Regions from separate parts of the Solibacillus sp. FSL W7-1324 genome, predicted to be linked through region 1. Evidence: a T-box and tRNA genes for the amino acid it is inferred to sense, from the RefSeq annotation. Region 1 holds a T-box; the other holds one or more tRNA genes.
What was found. A T-box is a leader RNA that pairs with one kind of tRNA and senses whether it is charged. The one in region 1 lies ahead of tyrS (tyrosine--tRNA ligase), so its partner is inferred to be a tRNA-Tyr.

Region 1 (10,726 bases):
TTTGCTGATAGTGTCAATACACCTGCCGATAAGACGGTAGAAAGAAAGTACAGTATTAGACTAACTAGAAATGTTGAATAGACGATATCCCCCAATGTAAATTGTCCTGTAAATTCTTCACCGATAAAGCCGGTTAAATTGCTAGCAAATACTCCGATAATACCAACGAAAATGAAATAAGATAACTTTTTAGTTGTTAACACATAACGAATAGTATCTCGGGGTTTAACAGCAATGCTTAATATGGCATGTCGATCATCGACTGTGCCCGTTAATTGCTCACTCAAAATAACATCCCCCTAAAAATATGTATACATTCTATTATACTGATACTTTTAAGGTGATACAAAATTATTGCTCCTTTAGTAGCATACCAATCTTTTGCTATTCGCCAGATTTAAGAGATACATAGCCAGCCTTTTCAACTAATGCCTGCCCTTCTTCCGAAAGCACCCAATCAATCAGTTCCTTAACATTTCCTGTTGGCTCGCCTGCTGTCACAATATAAAATTCGGAAGCTATCGGATACGTATTGTTGCGAATCGTTTCTCTTGTCGGTGCAACTCCATCGATTTCCAAAAGTTTGATTTCTTTATTTTTAACCATCTCATTTGAATAGTAGCGGAAAGTATAGCCGATTGCATTTTTATAATTTTTGTATCGGGACACTTCATTGATTATTCCGCCCATTCCTGTCGCTATATCTTCCGTTGGTGCTTCCATCAATCGAGTATCTCCCATAAGCCGTTGAAGGGCTGTCTGCGATCCACTGTCCTGGGGTCTTTGGAATGCCCTGATTGAATCATCTTTGCCCCCAACTTCTGACCAGTTTGTAATTTCCCCAGCATAGATTCCCTTAATTTGATCGAGCGATAAACGATTGACTTTATTTTTATTGTTGACGAAAAAGACAAATGCTTCTTTTCCGATTGGTGTCAGATGAAGTTTAATCCCCTGTTGTTCAGCCTGGTTAATTTGCGCATCGGAAGGACCCGCTGCAAAAATCATGTCCGTCTTTCCGAAAATCAGATTTGTATAGGCTTCATGCGTCTGGTTGACCATAACTTCACTTTTGTAGGGATTGTATTCTTTTTCTGGATATACATGCTCTGTAATGGCGGCATACAATGGATACAATGCGGTTGCGCCATCCATCTTCGGTAAAGGTTCCTCTAGCTTTAAAGTAGGCTCATTCTCCAATTGAACTAATTTATTTTCATCTGTAAATGGCTCATATTGGTAAATATTCACTTCTGCATCAACAGTCGGCACCCTATTATCGAACCATTTATAAACAGGTTGTATCAAACAGACGACTAAAATGATTCCGGCAATCGTCCAAAAGATTTTTATACGTTTTCTATTTTTATAAAATACATCAAAAAGCACAAGCACATAACCAATGTATATAATGACCGCAGCGGAAATGATGAACGGTATAAAGTGAATGTTACCGCTAAACGCTACCATAAATAATAATATGAAAGTAAAAAAGCTGACAGTCAGTAAGACAAAAATGGAAACGACAATTTTCCATAAATACGATTTATTTCCCAATATTATCACCCCTATCCTATACCTTCTTTATGAAACAGGAAACTCCTTTTAAAAAAACGTCTTGGAAAACTGCTGCCTTCCAAGACGTTTTATTTTAATTAAGCAAATTTAACCATATGGTATTTTTTCTTACCGCGACGGATAATGGCAAAAGCATCTTCCAAACGGTCTTTCGAATCGATTACATAGTCAAGATCCGTAATTTTTTCACCGTTCACACTAATCGCACCGTTAGTTACATCTTCACGTGCTTGGCGTTTGGATGAAGAAATCCCTGCTTCTACGATTAATTCCACGATATTTTTATCCTCTTTTGTCACTTCTACAGAAGGAACACCAGAGAAGGCTACTTTCATTTCTTCTACTGATAATGCTTTTAAATCACCAGAGAATAATGCTTTTGTAATACGCTCTGCTGCTTCCAGACCTGCTTCACCATGAATCAGACGTGTCATTTCTTCAGCCAGCGCTTTTTGAGCTTTACGTAAATGCGGCTCTTCTTCCACACTTACTGCAAGACCTTCAATCTCTTCACGTGTCAGGAATGTGAAGATTTTCAGGTATTTCACGACATCGGCATCCGCTGTATTGATCCAGAACTGGTAGAACTCGTATGGAGATGTTTTTGCAGCGTCCAGCCATACAGCGCCACCCGCTGTTTTACCGAACTTCGTACCATCCGCTTTTGTTACAAGCGGAATTGTAATACCGAACGCCTTCGCATTTTCATCATGTGTTTTACGAATCATTTCCAGGCCAGTTGTAATGTTGCCCCACTGATCCGAACCGCCTACTTGAATTCGAACATTGTGATGATCATACAAGTGGTTGAAGTCGATACCTTGGATTAATGTGTAGGCAAATTCAGTGAATGAAATACCTGAGTCGAGTCGTGATGCAACTGTATCTTTATTTAAAATGTAGTTAACATTGATCAGTTTCCCGTAATCACGAAGGAAATCGATTAATGACATCGGACCAACCCAGTCATTGTTGTTTACAAGAACAGCACTGTTTGCCGCATCCGATGAAAAGTCGAATAAGCGCTCCATTTGCTTTTTTAGACCTTGCACATTTTTTTCGATCTGATCCATTGTCTGTAACTGACGCTCTTCTGAACGGCCAGATGGATCTCCTACAGTTCCTGTAGCTCCGCCAACTAATAAAATCGGTGTATGGCCTGCTTTTTGGAAGCGGCGTAATGTAAGCAATGGCACAATATGTCCGATATGCATCGAGTCTGCTGTCGGGTCAACACCTACGTATAGGGAAACCTTTTCCTCATTTAATAGCTTTTCCATACCTTCCGCGTCTGTTTGCTGGTATAACAGTCCGCGCCATTCCAAGTCTTGCAGTAATTCATTTGTCATTTGTTTTCTCTCCTTTTACATGATGCGTCATTTACTTGTAAGGAAACGAAAAACGTCCCTACACGCAAATGCATGCAGGGACGTCAAATTATTATTTAACGCGGTACCACCCGGCTTGAAGAAATTTCAGTCTTTCTTCCACTTTAAGCGTCTATAACGTGACGATCCGTTCAGGCTCCAAGTACGTAATTCATAAATGCGCTATGTCTAGCTTTCACCAACCGCTAGCTCTCTATGCAGGGAACACATTTATTACTGCAAACTCTTCGTTGCCTGAAATTTATATTTTCTATTCTACCTAGAAAATAGTTGATGTCAATATTTATATTCGTTTATATCTCAAATATGCTATAATAAACAAGATTTTAGGAGGTCGATGATGTGAGAGAATGGCTCGAAAAATTGAATAAAAAAATCGAAATCCTTGCTTCTTCAGAACGAATGCGCTATGTCCGGATCGGAAGCGGTGTATTCTGGAATTTAATATTGCTGGCGATTATTTTTACAGCCGCGACACTATTGTTTGTCGGAGCTGTAGGCGCAGGTTACTTCGCATCATTAACAAAAGATGAACCTTTGCGATCAAAAGATGAAATGCGCGAGCAAATTTTCAGTTATGAAGAAACAAGTGAACTTTATTTTGCGAACGATATTTACATAGGAAAGATCCGAACAGATTTGGACCGTCGTGAAACATCGCTTGCCAATATATCCCCATCCTTAATAAATGCTGTTCTTGCAACAGAGGATGAATATTTCCGCGAGCATACAGGTATTGTACCGAAAGCTGTAATCCGCGGTTTACTGCAAGATGTATCCAACTCATCTACACAGACAGGTGGATCTACACTTACACAGCAATTAATCAAAAACCAAATATTAACGAATGAAGTTTCATATGAACGTAAAGCAAAGGAAATTTTACTTGCGTATCGTCTGGAACATTTTATGACAAAAGAAGAAATACTTGAAGCGTATTTAAATATTATCCCGTATGGCCGAAACTCTTCGGGACGTAATATTGCCGGTATTGAGACGGCAGCGCAAGGTATTTTCGGTGTATCTGCATCTAAATTAAATTTACCGCAAGCGGCCTATATTGCCGGTATCCCTCAGGCACCGTTCAAGTACACACCTTTTACAAATAAAGGTGAGAAAAAAAGTGCGGATGGGATGCAGCCAGGTATTGACCGTATGAAGACGGTTCTTTATCGTATGCAGGAAGCTGGTTATATTACGAAGAAAGAATATGACGAAGCGATTAAGTACGATGTTACACAAGACTTCAAAGGATATGAAATTCGTCCCGAAGAAAAATATCCTTGGTTAACAGCAGAGCTTGAGCTCCGTTCAAAAGAAATTTTTGCAAAAATACTTGCTGAAAAAGACGGTATTGATCCGGATCGTTTAAAAGAAGAAGAAAACTTAAATGAGAAATATACTATAATGGCCGACCGTACAATACGTTCCGGTGGTTACCGTATTTACTCTACGATCAATAAAGATATGTATGATGCCATGAAAAAAGTGACGGAAGAGTTCACTTTATACGGTCAAACATACAAAAAGAAAGAAAAGGATCCTGAAACAGGAGAAGAAATAGAAGTGGATGTTCCTGTACAAACAGGAAGTATCGTTATTGAAAATAGCACCGGCCGCATTTTAAGTTTCGTTGGCGGACGCGACCACACTATTACACAAGTGAACCATGCAACAAACGCATTCCGTTCAAATGGTTCAACAATGAAGCCATTACTTGCCTATGCACCGGCAATCGAATATGGTGTCATCGGAGCAGGAAGCCCTGTTGTCGACGTGAAATTTAAACATCCGGTTACTGGTTGGGATCCTGTGAACTATAACCCGAACCAGGAATTAGGTATTATTCCTGCACGTCAGGCTGTTGCGTCATCGCAAAACTTGGCTGTAGCACGTTTATATGATTCCATTTTAGATCGTCGCCCTGCTACTTTCCTGGAAAAGATGGGCTTCTCTAAATTACTGCCTGTTGATTACGAAAACAGTTCGACCGTTCTGGGCAGTTTGACGATTGGTGCTTCTGTTGAAGAAAATACTAACGCTTATGCTACATTTGCCAATAATGGTCAATTTATCGATGCTTACATGATTGAACGCATTGAAGATCTGGACGGCAATATTGTTTATGAACATGAAGTAGAGCCTGTGAAAGTATTTGCACCTGAAACAGCATATATCATGACCGATATGCTGCGTGATGTGTTGAAGCAGGGCGGAACTGGTACATTGGCAAAGAGCCAGCTGAAATTCTCGTCTGACTTTGCTGGCAAAACCGGCACAACACAGGACCATAACGATGTTTGGTTCGTGGGATATAATCCGAATATCTCGGTAGGTGTCTGGATGGGTTACGAAAAACTGCGTACCCTTTATGCATTTAATAACCGTTACCAGCACCCAAGTCAACGTGTAAACCGTCTATGGGCAAATTACTTGAATACGTTATATGATATCAACCCGGAATTAGTCGGTACGAAAGAAGCATTCAAAAAACCTGAAGGCGTTGTGACACGATCATTTTGTGGTATTTCAGGCCTGGCACCTTCAACTTCATGCGCCAATGCCGGTTTAGTCACTTCCGATCTATTTAATAAAAATGTATTTTTACCAACACAGCCGGATGACAGCTTTGTATCTTCTACATCGGTTGTGATTAACGGCAACACGTATGCTGCATTACCGAATACACCTACTGAGTTTGTCCAAATGAGCGGTTTCGGATTGAATCAGGCATTCGTTGACCGGATGTTAGGCAGACTGGGTGGAGACGCTTCAAAATTGCTGTCGTTCAGTTCTGGTAATGGAGTTGTAACCGGTGCTCCATTCTCTGCGGACAGTGCACCACCGCAACCTGTTTATGCGACATTGGCAAACGGTTCACTATCATGGACAGCCTCCGCATCCAATGATGTTGTTGGCTACCGCGTATATAGTGTTACCGATCAGGGCAGATCGCTTGTACGTTCATTAAAATCTTATGAAGGTTACCGGGTATCTGTTTCACCAGGTGTTCGCTACATCGTTGTAGCAGTCGATATTACAGGATTGGAATCAGGCTATTCGAATGAAGTCGGAGAAGTGGTTGAAACTGCACCACCAGCTCCACCGGAAACGGAAGATGAGGAAAATGTTGTACCTGGGGAAGTAATTGAAGACCTGGATGAGATTGAAGTTGACGTCGATCCGGTCGAACCAGAACCATCAGGGGAATAAAAGAAAAAATCTCACCAACTTTTATAGGTTGGTGAGATTTTTAATGTAATTAAATTGATAATTGTTCTGCTTTTAATACATCTTTAAGTAAATTGACTGCTTCATCAATTTCCTGTTCGCTCACTGTTAAAGGTGGTAATAGTCGAATCACTTTCGGGCCGGCAGCAACTGTTAATAGACCAGCTTCATCCAATGCGGCCACATAAGGTGCCACACCTTCTCCGCCAAGGCTTAGACCAAGCATTAACCCTTTCCCTTGAACTGAATATTTATCTTCCGGAAAAGCTTCTTCCAGTTTTTTAATAAAGTATGCTGATTTTTGTTTTACATTATCCAAAAAGGCATCATTGAATATTTGATCGATAACTGTTTGAGCAACGGCAACACCTAATGGATTCCCGCCGAATGTCGTACCGTGTGTACCTGCATTAAATGTGTTAAACAGCTTTTCTGTCCCAAGAATTCCCCCGATTGGGAAACCCCCGCCGAGACCTTTAGCCATTGATACAATGTCCGGTTTAATAGCTGTCTGTTCAAATGCAAAACGAGTTCCTGTACGTCCGATACCTGTTTGTACTTCATCAACAATGACTAAAATATCTGAGGATTGCTGAATTTCATGAATGGCTTTCGCGAATTCATCCGTTGCAGGATTTACTCCGCCTTCACCTTGAATCATTTCAAGCATAATCGCAGCAGTATCTTCATCAACTGCAGCTTTCAATGCTTCGATATCATTAAATGGCAATGTTATAAACTCACTCACTAAAGGACCGAATCCTTTACGCACTTTATCTTGTCCAGTTGCGCTCATCGCACCAAATGTACGTCCGTGAAAGCTCTGTTCAAACACAATGATTTTATGTTTCCCTGTATGCTTACGTGCTAATTTAATAGCCGCTTCGTTCGCCTCTGCACCACTATTACAGAAAAATGCATATGATAAATGCAAATCTTTCACTAATGATGCGGCAAGTTTTTCCTGTCCTGGACTTTCAAATAAGTTACTAATATGCCACAGTTTTTGACTTTGTTTTTGAATAGCTTCAACGATTGATGGATGTGCATGCCCTAAACTACAAACAGCAATGCCGCTCGTAAAATCTAAATATCTCTTCCCTGTCGTATCAAATACTTCTGTTCCTTTGCCTTCGACAATAGCAAAAGGTCTTCTTGCGTAATTTTGGAATAATGCACTCATTTCACTAGCTCCTCACTTAAAATAGTCGTCCCGGTTAAAGCTTCATTAACAATTTGTACAGAAGGTATACCTGCCTTCAAACAATTCAGGGCACCCTGTACTTTCGGAATCATCCCGCCGTAAATATGCCCTTCTTCAATCCATTGTTCGATCAGGCGTGGTGTTACTTCTGTCTGGTATTCATCCTGTATGCGAATACCGGCCACATCCGTCACAAGCAGGAGACATTCCGCCTCGACAGCCAATGCAATTTCACTTGCCACTGTATCGCCATTAATATTCAGCGCCTGCCCATCCTTCGTTGCACCGATACAGGCAATAACAGGTACAATTCCAGCTTCCGTCAAAGAGTTTAACATATTTATATTAACACGCTTCACTTCTCCAACATATGCGTAATTTTTATAATCTAAAAATTCACACTCCAGCAGTCCCCCGTCAAATCCATTCAGCCCAATAGCAGAAATATTTGCTGAATGGAGCTCATGTACAAGTGAAGGGTTTACTTTTCCGATTAAAGTTGACTGTACAATACCGATCATTTCTTCACTTGTTACACGCAGTCCGTTTACCGTTTGTGACACGATACCGGCAGCGGCTAATTCACGGTTGATCGCAGGTCCACCTCCATGTGTAATAATGAGTTGGAACCCTTGATCCTGCAACGCTTTAAAATTGCGAAAGAAGGTCTCGTTAAGACCTTCTAATGTGCTGCCGCCAAGTTTGATGACCATTTTACGAGCGGTATGATGCGTTGATTTGAACGTAGTCATAAGTCAGGTCACACCCCCATGCAAATCCGTGCCCTTTCCCAACTTCAAGTGACACATATATTTTTACTTCATGCTGTTTTAAAATTTCGATAAGCTCATCCTCGGAAAACTTAATTGGTTCGCCATTTTCCACCATTGTTGCCCCACCGATTTTGATTGTGATTTTATCGGGATCGATTACAGCACCTGAATAGCCAACTGCTGCAATAATACGTCCCCAGTTTGCATCACAGCCAAATACTGCTGTTTTTACAAGCGGTGAACCTACAACTGTTTTTGCAATTTTACGTGCCTCTTCATCTGAAACTGCTCCATCCACTTCTACTTCAATCAGCTTTGTTGCGCCTTCCCCGTCACGTGCAATTGACTTTGCTAAGTCTTCTGCCACAAGACGTAGTGCTGTGTAAAAGTTTTCCCAGTCAGGATGTAATGGAGATAGTGGTTCATTTCCCGCTAAGCCATTAGCCATTACAATAACCGTGTCGTTCGTAGATGTATCACCATCCACTGTGATTGAATTAAATGTGCAATCCGTTACACTTGATAATGCTTTTTGCAGCTCATTTGATGCAATATTGGCATCTGTTGTAATAAACCCGAGCATTGTCGCCATATTCGGTTCAATCATTCCGGAACCTTTAGCTGTTCCTGATACAATGACTTCCTTGCCATCAATGATCGTGGCATAAGTTGTATTTTTCATGACAGTATCTGTTGTTAAAATTGCCTGAGAGAAATCAATACCGCTTTCTAACTTTGAATCAGGATTTAATTGTTCAACACCTTTTTTAACCGGGTCCATTTTCATAATTTCCCCGATGACACCCGTAGAGGCTACCCCTACCAAATTAGATGCGATGCCAAGCTTTTGTGCGGCAAGCAGTTGCATTTCATATGCATCCAATACGCCTTGTTTACCTGTACATGCATTGGCATTTCCTGAGTTGACGATCATTGCCTGCATTTTTTTCGTTTCATATACAACTTCTTTTGTTACTTTTAAAGGTGCTGCCTGAACTGCATTAGTTGTAAATACTCCGGCAACGCTTGCTGGTACTTCACTTACTAGAATCGCTAAATCTTTTTTCTTATGTTTAAGTCCGCAATGAACACCTGCTGCTGTAAACCCTTTTGGTGATACGATATTTTTGCTTGATAATTTCTTCATCTCTATTGTTGAAGTCATCTAATGACCCTCCCTTAATTGTCCTCGTCATAATCTGTTCGCTGATGAATGAGAAGGCACAATCGACTCGCCTTCCCCTCCAACCAATCAACTTGATAGTCATTTATTTCTCATCTTTATAAATCAAATAAAATACGGAACGAGTTGTAAGCCTGTTTGCTGCGGGAAGCCGAATTGGACATTCATGTTCTGAATAGCCTGGCCGGCAGCTCCTTTAACTAAATTATCGATCACACCGATAATCGTTGCCCGATTTGTCCTTTCATCGAGTTTCACATAAATATCACAATAGTTTGAACCTTTCACGCGATTTGTTCCCACTGCGGAAGCCTGTTGAATGACACGGACAAATGGATGATCTTTATATGTTTCTGTTAAACAGTCCACTAATTGTTTTTGAGTAACCCCTTCCGTTACTTGTGCATAGGAAGTTGCTAAAATACCTCGTGTCATCGGTACAAGATGCGTATTAAATGTTACTGTTGTTTCGATATCGGTAAACATTGAAATCGCTTGTTCGATTTCGGGAATGTGCTGATGTTCATTAATTTTATAAATCGAGAAGCTCTCATTTGCTTCACTGAAATGTGTTGCCTGTGACGGTTTGTTCCCTGCTCCTGAAATTCCGCTCTTCGCATCGATGACGAGGAAGCTCGGATCAATTAGACGATGTTTTATAAGAGGCAGGATGGATAATAAAACAGCCGTTGGATAGCAGCCCGGGTTGGCAATTAAATCTGCGTTTTCAATCGCCGACGCATTCCACTCCGTTAATCCGTAAACACTTCGATCCACAACTTCCTGTGGTGCCGGATTTTTTTTATACCATGTTTCATAGCTTGCTAAATTTTTCAGCCGGAAATCCCCGGATAAATCAATTAATTTTGGACCCCGTTCAACTAAAGATGGAAAAATCGTACTTGATACCCCGGATGGCGTACTTGCAAATATGACATCGTATTGCGCCAATGCCTCATCATCCAATTTAAGTAATGATTGATTATAAATATCCGTTAAATGCGGAAATTTATCCGAAAACTGAGTTCCTTCATCAGAAGATGTGAATAATCCAATTTCTTCTACTTCTTTATGATTATGCAAAAAACGCAGCAGTTCTAGCCCGCCGTACCCTGTTGCACCAATAATACCTGCCTTCATGTTGTCACCTCGTCAATTTTATATAACCGAAAAAATCTTTTACGAATTCTAAATGATAAAAATAAGTATAAGTATGTATATTTATTTAGTCAACTGTATTTTTATATAATTCTAGATTATTCTAAATTATTGTTCAATAATAATACAAAAGGCGCCTACATATGTAAGCGCCCCGATTTAAGAAGTACTGGCATATAAAATTAATCTTCCATTGTTGATAAGTCGCCTG
Region 2 (10,726 bases), 480 kb from region 1:
CGGAGTTACAAAAGAATGAACTAGACGAAGCGACTTGGAAAGGTCCGCGAAACGAGGTAAAAGCCCTGTAGTCAAAAGTTCATTCCCTCCAGAGTGGATCCTGAGTACGGCGGAACACGTGAAATTCCGTCGGAATCCGGGAGGACCATCTCCCAAGGCTAAATACTACCTAGTGACCGATAGTGAACCAGTACCGTGAGGGAAAGGTGAAAAGCACCCCGGAAGGGGAGTGAAATAGATCCTGAAACCGTGTGCCTACAAGTAGTTAGAGCCCGTTAATGGGTGATAGCGTGCCTTTTGTAGAATGAACCGGCGAGTTACGATTACGTGCGAGGTTAAGTTGAGAAGACGGAGCCGCAGCGAAAGCGAGTCTGAATAGGGCGAATTAGTACGTGGTCGTAGACCCGAAACCAGGTGATCTACCCATGTCCAGGGTGAAGGTGAGGTAACACTCACTGGAGGCCCGAACCCACGCACGTTGAAAAGTGCGGGGATGAGGTGTGGGTAGCGGAGAAATTCCAATCGAACCTGGAGATAGCTGGTTCTCTCCGAAATAGCTTTAGGGCTAGCCTCGTGATTGAGAATACCGGAGGTAGAGCACTGTTTGGACTAGGGGGGCATCTCGCTTTACCGAATTCAGACAAACTCCGAATGCCGGATATTTATACACGGGAGTCAGACTGCGAGTGATAAGATCCGTAGTCAAGAGGGAAACAGCCCAGACCACCAGCTAAGGTCCCCAAGTAATCGTTAAGTGGAAAAGGATGTGGCGTTGCTTAGACAACCAGGATGTTGGCTTAGAAGCAGCCATCATTTAAAGAGTGCGTAATAGCTCACTGGTCGAGTGACGCTGCGCCGAAAATGTATCGGGGCTAAACGATTCACCGAAGCTGTGGATGCATACTTTGAGTATGCGTGGTAGGAGAGCGTTCTAACAGCGTTGAAGTCAGACCGGAAGGACTGGTGGAGCGGTTAGAAGTGAGAATGCCGGTATGAGTAGCGAAACATGGGTGAGAATCCCATGCACCGTATGACTAAGGTTTCCTGAGGAAGGCTCGTCCGCTCAGGGTTAGTCGGGACCTAAGCCGAGGCCGATAGGCGTAGGCGATGGACAACAGGTTGATATTCCTGTACCACCTCCTCACCGTTTGAGAAATGGGGGGACGCAGTAGGATAGGGTAAGCACGCCGTTGGTTGCGCGTGTTCAAGCAGTAAGGCGTGTATGTAGGCAAATCCGCATACTTTAACGTTGAGCTGTGATGACGAGCTCGTATGAGCGAAGTTCCTGATTTCACACTGCCAAGAAAAGCCTCTATCGAGGTGAGAGGTGCCCGTACCGCAAACCGACACAGGTAGTCGAGGAGAGAATCCTAAGGTGTGCGAGAGAACTCTCGTTAAGGAACTCGGCAAAATGACCCCGTAACTTCGGGAGAAGGGGTGCTTCTTTGGGTGCATAGCCTAGAGAAGCCGCAGTGAATAGGCCCAGGCGACTGTTTAGCAAAAACACAGGTCTCTGCAAAACCGTAAGGTGACGTATAGGGGCTGACGCCTGCCCGGTGCTGGAAGGTTAAGAGGAGCGGTTAGCGCAAGCGAAGCTGTGAATTGAAGCCCCAGTAAACGGCGGCCGTAACTATAACGGTCCTAAGGTAGCGAAATTCCTTGTCGGGTAAGTTCCGACCCGCACGAAAGGCGTAACGATCTGGGCACTGTCTCAACGAGAGACTCGGTGAAATTATAGTACCTGTGAAGATGCAGGTTACCCGCGACAGGACGGAAAGACCCCGTGGAGCTTTACTGTAGCCTGATATTGAATTTTGGTACAACTTGTACAGGATAGGTAGGAGCCAGAGATCTCGGAGCGCCAGCTTCGAAGGAGGCGTCGGTGGGATACTACCCTGGTTGTATTGAACTTCTAACCCATGCCCCTTAGCGGGGTAGGAGACAGTGTCAGGCGGACAGTTTGACTGGGGCGGTCGCCTCCTAAAGAGTAACGGAGGCGCCCAAAGGTTCCCTCAGAATGGTTGGAAATCATTCGTAGAGTGTAAAGGCATAAGGGAGCTTGACTGCGAGACCTACAAGTCGAGCAGGGTCGAAAGACGGGCTTAGTGATCCGGTGGTTCCGCATGGAAGGGCCATCGCTCAACGGATAAAAGCTACCCCGGGGATAACAGGCTTATCTCCCCCAAGAGTCCACATCGACGGGGAGGTTTGGCACCTCGATGTCGGCTCATCGCATCCTGGGGCTGTAGTCGGTCCCAAGGGTTGGGCTGTTCGCCCATTAAAGCGGTACGCGAGCTGGGTTCAGAACGTCGTGAGACAGTTCGGTCCCTATCCGTCGTGGGCGTAGGAAATTTGAGAGGAGCTGTCCTTAGTACGAGAGGACCGGGATGGACATACCGCTGGTGTACCAGTTGTCTTGCCAAAGGCATCGCTGGGTAGCTATGTATGGACGGGATAAGTGCTGAAAGCATCTAAGCATGAAGCCCCCCTCAAGATGAGATTTCCCATTACGCAAGTAAGTAAGACCCCTGAAAGACGATCAGGTAGATAGGTTCGAGGTGGAAGTGCGGTGACGCATGCAGCTGACGAATACTAATCGGTCGAGGACTTAACCACATTTTATTGCATAACTCAATGAAACGTTTATCCAGTTTTGAAAGAATGAAAAATTATTATAAAATACTTGACAAAATTGAAAAGTATGGTATAATAATTAATGTCTTTCTAAATAGTCTAGTGATGATGGCAAAGAGGTCACACCCGTTCCCATACCGAACACGGAAGTTAAGCTCTTTAGCGCCGATGGTAGTTGGGGGCTTCCCCCTGTGAGAGTAGGACGTCGCTAGGCTGTTATAGAATTATTCCGAAGTAGCTCAGTTGGTAGAGCATCCGGCTGTTAACCGGCAGGTCGCAGGTTCGAGTCCTGCCTTCGGAGCCATCAAATCTTGGAGAGTTGTCCGAGTGGCCGAAGGAGCACGATTGGAAATCGTGTATGCGGGTAACCCTGCATCAAGGGTTCAAATCCCTTACTCTCCGCCAGGCTTATTTATAACGAGGCCCGTTGGTCAAGTGGTTAAGACACCGCCCTTTCACGGCGGTAACACGGGTTCGAATCCCGTACGGGTCACCAAAAAGATACATAAGAAAGTATCCAGCGTTGGAGGATTAGCTCAGCTGGGAGAGCACCTGCCTTACAAGCAGGGGGTCGGCGGTTCGAGCCCGTCATCCTCCACCATTAAACAAATAATATTATCGCGGGGTGGAGCAGTGGTAGCTCGTCGGGCTCATAACCCGAAGGTCGCAGGTTCAAGTCCTGCCCCCGCAACCAAATGGTCCCGTGGTGTAGCGGTTAACATGCCTGCCTGTCACGCAGGAGATCGCCGGTTCGATCCCGGTCGGGACCGCCATTTTTATGAAATTAAACTGTGGGTTTGTAGCTCAGTTGGTAGAGCATTAGATTGAAGCTCTAAGTGTCGGCGGTTCGATTCCGTCCAAACCCACCATATTTTTTGCCGGTGTAGCTCAGTTGGTAGAGCAACTGACTTGTAATCAGTAGGTCGAGGGTTCGACTCCTTTCGCCGGCACCATTACCTGGAGGGGTAGCGAAGTGGCTAAACGCGGCGGACTGTAAATCCGCTCCTTAGGGTTCGGCGGTTCGAATCCGTCCCCCTCCACCATCCTTTTGATAGGGGCATAGTTTAAAGGTAGAACTACGGTCTCCAAAACCGTCAGTGTGGGTTCGATTCCTACTGCCCCTGCCAAATAAATTCTCAAAAATACTTAAAATAATATAGTGGCGGTTGTGGCGAAGTGGTTAACGCACCTGATTGTGGTTCAGGCATTCGTGGGTTCGATTCCCATCAGTCGCCCCATCTTTTATTTAGGTTTAAGTATTAAAATTATATTATAGTGGCGGTTGTGGCGAAGTGGTTAACGCACCTGATTGTGGTTCAGGCATTCGTGGGTTCGATTCCCATCAGTCGCCCCATTTTATATAATAATTTGAATATTGGGGTATAGCCAAGCGGTAAGGCAACGGATTTTGATTCCGTCATGCCCTGGTTCGAATCCAGGTACCCCAGCCATTTTTTAATTTGCGGAAGTAGTTCAGTGGTAGAACACCACCTTGCCAAGGTGGGGGTCGCGAGTTCGAACCTCGTCTTCCGCTCCAAATATGGCGGCATAGCCAAGTGGTAAGGCACAGGTCTGCAACACCTTTATCACCGGTTCAAATCCGGTTGCCGCCTCCATATTTCATTGAATCGGAATTCCGATTTTTTTTTACCTTAATTTGCCGAGTTGGTGGAATGGCAGACACGACGGACTCAAAATCCGTTGCCGCGAGGCGTGTGGGTTCAAGTCCCACACTCGGTATCAGTTCAATACAACAGATGAAACTCTTCAAAGCCTAACATAAATGCTTTGAAGAGTTTTTTGTTGTATTTGCTTTGTATACTAGCAAGTTTTTAATTCTCTTAAAAGTATTTCCTACAGCAAGCAATTATTTCAATACAACTGTGTAGTTATCTTATAAAAAGTAATACTGTAAAAGATATTTTTTAAGTATTTATACAGAAATAAAGTTATTCCATAAGTTTATTTGCTTACTCCATTTAATATTGGAAAGGTAGAAAAACTATATATATTTTGCGTCATTACATGCTCTTTTTAATAGGAAATAAGACGTTTTTTTCTAGCTTCTTAAAAATATTTGCTATAGAATGAACATTATAATGGTAGGAAAACAAGAAGCCGTAAATATTATTTATACAATAACAAATATGTATTTCAGTGAGGAAGTAGGGAAATAAAAAATGAATGTAGTAACAAACTTTAAGTGGATTGAAGCAGCAAACTATGATGAGATGAGTAAAATTGCCGCAACAATTTTTATAGATCAATTGAAAAAAAATAGTGAAACAGTACTTGGTTTAGCTACAGGGGGGACTCCGGAAGGCTTTTATAAAGAACTGGTTGCAGCATACAAAGCAGGTGAGGTATCTTTTGCACAGGCCAAGTCCTTTAACCTGGATGAGTATGTCGGAATTGATCCGGCAAATGAATCGAGCTACCATTATTATATGGATCATCATCTGTTTAATCATGTCGATATGAAACGTGATAATATCAATTTACCGGCTGGCATTCAATCGAATTTAGAAAAGGCTGCAGCTGAATATGAAGCGATGATTAAGGCAGCAGGAAATATTGATATTCAGCTTTTAGGAATCGGTGGGAATGGACATATTGGTTTTAATGAACCGGGAACTCCTTTCGATGTAGGTACACATATTATAGAACTTGCGCAGTCTACACGTGAAGCAAATAAAGTTTATTTTGATTCAATTGAGGATGTGCCGACCCATGCCATTACTATGGGAATTAAAACCATTTTAAGTTCTAAAAAGATTGTATTATTAATTGCTGGTGCTTCAAAACAAGAGGCCTTTGATCGTTTGCGCAGTGGGATAGTTACAGAAGATTTCCCTGCAAGCGCTCTTCACAACCATCCGGATGTTACTGTTATTTATACAGATGTAAAATAAACTAAAGGAGTGCATACAATGTGCACTCCTTTTTATTATTTCATCGCTGATATAACGACTCCTGCAATAACAGCGATTCCACCAATTACTTGAGCAAGTAGGAGTTGCTCATTTAAAAACAATACAGCAAAGATTGTTGCAAAGAGGGGAATGAAGTTCAGGTAAATACTTGCTTTGTTTGCACCTAATGAGACAACGCCGGTATTCCAGCTTAAAAAGGCAACAATTGAAGCAATGATGCCTACATAAATAATTGCCCCGATTGTCGAAGTGTTCCATACGATTGTCTGTGATGTTGTCAGTAGTTCATATGCTGCGAATGGGAGTAACATAATGGCTCCGATTGCGATTGTTACTAAAAAAGTAGAGTAGCCAGGCAATTTGCCAGCGTACTTTTTAATGAGTAATGAATAGATACTCCAGCACACTACGGCAATTAATACGATTAAGTCCCCTTTGTTGAATGAAAATGAAAAGAGGCTTTGTAACGAACCTCCAGATATAATAAAGAGCACGCCGACTAAAGATAGCATCGTGCCGAACATCTGGAATTTTGTTAAACGTTCTTTTAAAAAGATGAAGCTCAGTATGTATATAATGATCGGTGTCGATGAATTCATTAATGATGCATTGATGGACGTTGTATAATGCAATCCGATGTATACGAGCGTATTGAATGCAGCAACTCCTGTAAGTGCTAAAATAATGACTGCACCCCAATGCTGTCTCAGGGCAGGCCATTCTTTTTTCGTTCGTTGGTAAGCGATAGGGAAAAATACGAGAAAGGCGACAATCCATCGTAAAAAGGCAAGAGTTATCGGAGGAATATCCCCGGAAACAGCCCGTCCAATTACAAAGTTACCACCCCATAATAAAGTAGCTAAAATGAGCAGTAGCTGTGGTGGAAATTTCATACTTGTACATCTCCTTATATTGGAAAAATGATTTTATCTATTATAGGGACAACCACATGGAATTTGCAATGCGCTTTACATAAAACGCTATGATACAATAGCCACAGAAGTAAAAGGAGGTCATTAACATGAAAATACGACCAGCAAGATTACAGCAAGGCGATACTGTAGGATTAGTAAATTTAAGCAGTCCGCTTAAGACAGAATCATTAGGTGATAAATTAGCGTTATTAGATGAGCTCGGTTTAAAGTATAAGCTTGGTAATACGGTACAGGATTATGAAGGCTATTTGGCAGGTACTGATGAGGAGCGAATTAAAGATTTCCACCAGATGATTGTCGATCCTGAAGTGAAGGCCGTCTTTTTAGTGACGGGCGGCTATGGGGTTTCTAGAATTATCGATAAAATAAGCTATCCATTAATCGAGGACAATCCGAAAATTATTTGGGGCTTTTCCGATGTGACGGCTCTACACACTCAAGTAAACGAGTTTGCAAATTTAGTGACGTTCCATGGCCCGATGATGTCCAGTCCAAAAGGGGAGCTGGATACTCTTTCTAAAAAGATGTATCAGCAGCTGTTCCAACCGATTGAAATTCAGTATACGGAAAGCATTTCTCCTCTTACAACAGTTGTACCGGGAGTGGTACGCGGCGAGTTGACAGGCGGAAATTTAAACCGTATTGTCAGTACGCTAGGCACGAAATTTGAAATTGACGTACGTGATAAAATTTTACTTCTTGAAGACATAGGGGAAACAATTGAGCAAATTGATTTAATGATGAACCAGTTGCGCCTATCAAGAAAGCTGGAGCTTGCAGCAGGCTTTGTTATAGCGGATTTTAATATGCCGGATGATACATACAGCTATGAGGATGTGTTGAAGGTAATTGAAGGGTATTTGAAGCCGTTTAACAAACCTGTGTTAGCAGGGTTTAAAATTGGCCACTGTGCACCTAATATCGCGATTCCATTAGGTGTGGACGTAATTTTGGATGCAGACGAAAAGACATTAAGAATTTTACCGGGTGTAGAGTAAATATTAAATATAAAAACAAAGACACCTTTTCACAAATGTGAGCAGGTGTCTTTTAATAACGAGCGAGCAAAAATACTCTATAGTTTGTGTTAGCTTTTACTATGGTTGGTTATGAGTGAAAGGTAACATTGTAAACGGTAAAGAGTTATTGGTTTCACCAGTTGTTGGGAATGCCGAAGCATAATCGCTCGTTATTACCTAGTTTGGAGTCTCACCGCCCCAGGTTTAGAAATAATTGCTGTCATCAAATTCAATTTCAACTTGATAGTTTTTCGCATTGATTAAATTGGACAGGCGATGTGCTTCCTTTTCCAGCTCATTTGCACGGTTTCGATATGTCATTGGCTCGTACAATGCTACGCGGTAAAGCATGGCATCACCGGAATTATGGTAAAAAGCTTCTTTTTCTTCTGAGCCAAGGTTTTTACAAAATTGGGCTTCTGCTCGTAATTGGCTCGCCAGTTCAATTGCTTCGACAATAGGCATTTCCTCATCTTTAAAGACAACCGTATTGTCGATGTTAGCACGGTAGATTAGAGCATCAAGTTTACGAGAATCATAACGTAGCTCTTTTAGCTCTGCTTCAAGCATCTCTAAAGAATAATCAGGTGTTTTTGGCTGTTCACCTTTTTCAATGATGACATGTGTTAATGAATGTACTTGCATTGTGCGTTCCTGAATTCTCTTCGTAATGATACTTTTTAGTTTTACTGCCTCAGCTAAGTTAATACTCAAATCATTCCACTCCTTAAAATTGAACTTTTGAATTTTCCTTCGATAGAATATGTACTTCATATTCGCCACCGCTAACTTGTGTAAACATGTTTCCTGCACTGCTCAATAGTTTAGTTGCCTCTTCTTCACTTAAGGAAGGGCGCAAATAAAAGATTTGCAGGGCATTTGTCGTAGCCTCTGTTACGGCCGTTCTTTTTGAATCAACAAAGGGGCTGCCGAATGGGCCATGCGCATCTTTTGAATGGATGATATTTTCTAGTGAATTAAAGCGTCCATTGATCCCATCATAGCCTGTCGTCTCATTGCCTACTTCGATTTCCACGCCGCCTTCAATAGCATCTAAATCATATATGCCAACAGGAATCTCAAATTGCAGTGAGAAGAAATTGTTTAAATCAACAGCAGAATGGAACGGAGCTAAATACTGCTGCTTAGCGATACGTCGCATCAAACTTTCCGCTGAGTGACGGTACCGGTTCGGATCGCCGCCGAAAGCCTTCCAAAGCTGGCGCCACTCTTTAATGCCAGGTCGTTCTGTCACAGGTGTTTCCTGTAGTTCCAAATACAGATTTTCCTGATAAAGTTGTGTGCGTCCTTTAATCATTTGAGGAGATTCTTCAACGATAATTTTGCTATAATGGATAAGGCCAATTTTTAATTGTTCATTTACTGAAAAAAGAGCTTCATTAATGGAAATATTCATGTAGAACACCTTCTTACATTGTTTTTAATGGGAAAAATACTAAATTATGTAATACGAAATAAATTTATATTTATTGTATCATTTGAAAGGAGCATGTGAAATGAAAGTACATCAACTTCAAGAAGATTTAGTGAAATATGCAGCATCTATTGGTGTTGATAAAATCGGATTTACAACCGCTGCTCCGTTTCATGAATTGAAGAATCGTCTGCGTCGTCAGCAACAATTAGCATACCAATCAGGCTTTGAAGAAGCAAATATAGAGCTGCGCACAGAGCCTTTAAAACTATTAGATGAAGCAGAAAGCATTATTGCGATTGCGATTGCGTATCCTTCTCGCATGCAAGATGCCCCACAAGGAAAAAAAGGGGAGCGCCGCGGCATCTTTTGCCGTGCTTCATGGGGGATTGATTATCATACAGCAGTTCGTGAACGTCTGCAGCTTATTGAAGCTTGGCTGCAAGAACGGGTACCGAATGTAAAGGTGAAATCGATGGTCGATACCGGGGAACTGGTGGATCGTGCGGTTGCAGAACGAGCAGGCATCGGCTGGAGCGCCAAAAATTGCTCTATTATTACACCTGAATTTGGTTCATACGTCTATTTAGGAGAAATTATCACGAACATCCCGTTTGCACCAGATACACCGATGGAAGATGAATGCGGTGACTGTACATTATGTATCGATGTATGCCCTACAGGAGCGATCGTTGCACCTGGGCAGCTGAATTCACAGCGTTGCATTGCCTTTCTAACACAGACGAAAGGATTTTTGCCTGACGAATTTCGTGCCAAAATCGGAAACCGTCTGTATGGCTGTGATACATGTCAGACGGTCTGTCCGAAAAATAAAGGAAAGCTCAACTGGATACATGAGGAATTTACGCCGGATCCTGAAATCGCAAAACCATTGCTTCAACCGCTTTTATCGATTTCAAATAAGGAATTCAAAGCAAAGTTTGGCCATGTATCCGGCTCATGGCGCGGCAAAAAGCCGATTCAGCGCAATGCTATTTTAGCGCTTGCCCACTTTAAAGAAGAAGCGGCAATGCCTGACTTAGTTCAAGTATTGCAAAAAGATGAACGTCCTGTATTGAGAGGGACGGCTGCATGGGCAATCGGAAAAATCGGAACGGATGGGGCAGAGGCTATTTTAATGGCTGCCAGAAAAACAGAGCAGGATGAAGAAGTGCTGGCCGAAATTGAAAAAGGACTGGCCATGTTAAATCATTAAGAGAGAAGGATCAGAAGTGCCAAACCATATCGTATTATATCAACCAGAAATCCCAGCAAATACAGGCAACATTGCCCGCACTTGTGCTGGAACGAATACATCATTACATTTAATCCGCCCTTTAGGCTTTTCAACAGATGACAAAATGCTGAAGCGTGCCGGGCTGGATTATTGGGAACATGTGAATGTTGTATACCATGATTCATTAGAGGATTTTATCGAGTACAGTCAAGATGGCGATGTGTACTTAATTGAGACATATAGTGATGAACCATTTACGACGCATGACTTCAGCAATTCAGAACGTGACTTATACTTTATGTTCGGAAGAGAAACGACAGGCTTGCCAAAGGAATTTGCAAAGGAGCGTGCCGATATGTGTCTGCGAATACCGCAAAGTGACCATATCCGCTCACTGAATTTATCAAACACAGCGGCAATCGTTATTTACGAAGTACTAAGACAACAAAACTATCCGGGGTTAAAATAAAACAAGGCAAGAAGCGTCTGATGCTTCTTGCCTTTTTCTTAGTGTGCCCGGCATGCACAACAGC

Region 2: it has a tRNA-Tyr gene. The T-box ahead of tyrS (tyrosine--tRNA ligase) is inferred to sense a tRNA for this amino acid. The anticodon was not compared.

The regions. Positions count from the first base shown of each region.
Region 1 is NZ_JBBOYH010000001.1:2,619,473-2,630,198, forward strand. Features, by position in the region: gene MKY71_RS12930 (YIP1 family protein) at 1-287, opposite strand, end outside; gene MKY71_RS12935 (substrate-binding domain-containing protein) at 385-1,557, opposite strand; gene tyrS (tyrosine--tRNA ligase) at 1,656-2,927, opposite strand; T-box leader at 3,001-3,206, opposite strand; gene MKY71_RS12945 (transglycosylase domain-containing protein) at 3,309-6,179, shown strand; gene MKY71_RS12950 (acetylornithine transaminase) at 6,229-7,380, opposite strand; gene argB (acetylglutamate kinase) at 7,377-8,153, opposite strand; gene argJ (bifunctional glutamate N-acetyltransferase/amino-acid acetyltransferase ArgJ) at 8,116-9,339, opposite strand; gene argC (N-acetyl-gamma-glutamyl-phosphate reductase) at 9,463-10,497, opposite strand; gene acsA (acetate--CoA ligase) at 10,698-10,726, opposite strand, start outside.
Region 2 is NZ_JBBOYH010000001.1:3,094,499-3,105,224, reverse strand. Features, by position in the region: rRNA gene MKY71_RS15580 (23S ribosomal RNA) at 1-2,616, shown strand, start outside; rRNA gene rrf (5S ribosomal RNA) at 2,733-2,848, shown strand; tRNA gene MKY71_RS15570 (tRNA-Asn) at 2,863-2,938, shown strand; tRNA gene MKY71_RS15565 (tRNA-Ser) at 2,948-3,039, shown strand; tRNA gene MKY71_RS15560 (tRNA-Glu) at 3,056-3,130, shown strand; tRNA gene MKY71_RS15555 (tRNA-Val) at 3,160-3,235, shown strand; tRNA gene MKY71_RS15550 (tRNA-Met) at 3,254-3,328, shown strand; tRNA gene MKY71_RS15545 (tRNA-Asp) at 3,332-3,407, shown strand; tRNA gene MKY71_RS15540 (tRNA-Phe) at 3,428-3,503, shown strand; tRNA gene MKY71_RS15535 (tRNA-Thr) at 3,512-3,587, shown strand; tRNA gene MKY71_RS15530 (tRNA-Tyr) at 3,594-3,677, shown strand; tRNA gene MKY71_RS15525 (tRNA-Trp) at 3,688-3,761, shown strand; tRNA gene MKY71_RS15520 (tRNA-His) at 3,797-3,872, shown strand; tRNA gene MKY71_RS15515 (tRNA-His) at 3,913-3,988, shown strand; tRNA gene MKY71_RS15510 (tRNA-Gln) at 4,011-4,085, shown strand; tRNA gene MKY71_RS15505 (tRNA-Gly) at 4,097-4,171, shown strand; tRNA gene MKY71_RS15500 (tRNA-Cys) at 4,177-4,250, shown strand; tRNA gene MKY71_RS15495 (tRNA-Leu) at 4,294-4,374, shown strand; gene nagB (glucosamine-6-phosphate deaminase) at 4,815-5,546, shown strand; gene MKY71_RS15485 (DMT family transporter) at 5,582-6,460, opposite strand; gene MKY71_RS15480 (S66 peptidase family protein) at 6,589-7,500, shown strand; gene MKY71_RS15475 (hypothetical protein) at 7,726-8,235, opposite strand; gene MKY71_RS15470 (B3/B4 domain-containing protein) at 8,249-8,938, opposite strand; gene queG (tRNA epoxyqueuosine(34) reductase QueG) at 9,039-10,172, shown strand; gene trmL (tRNA (uridine(34)/cytosine(34)/5-carboxymethylaminomethyluridine(34)-2'-O)-methyltransferase TrmL) at 10,189-10,662, shown strand.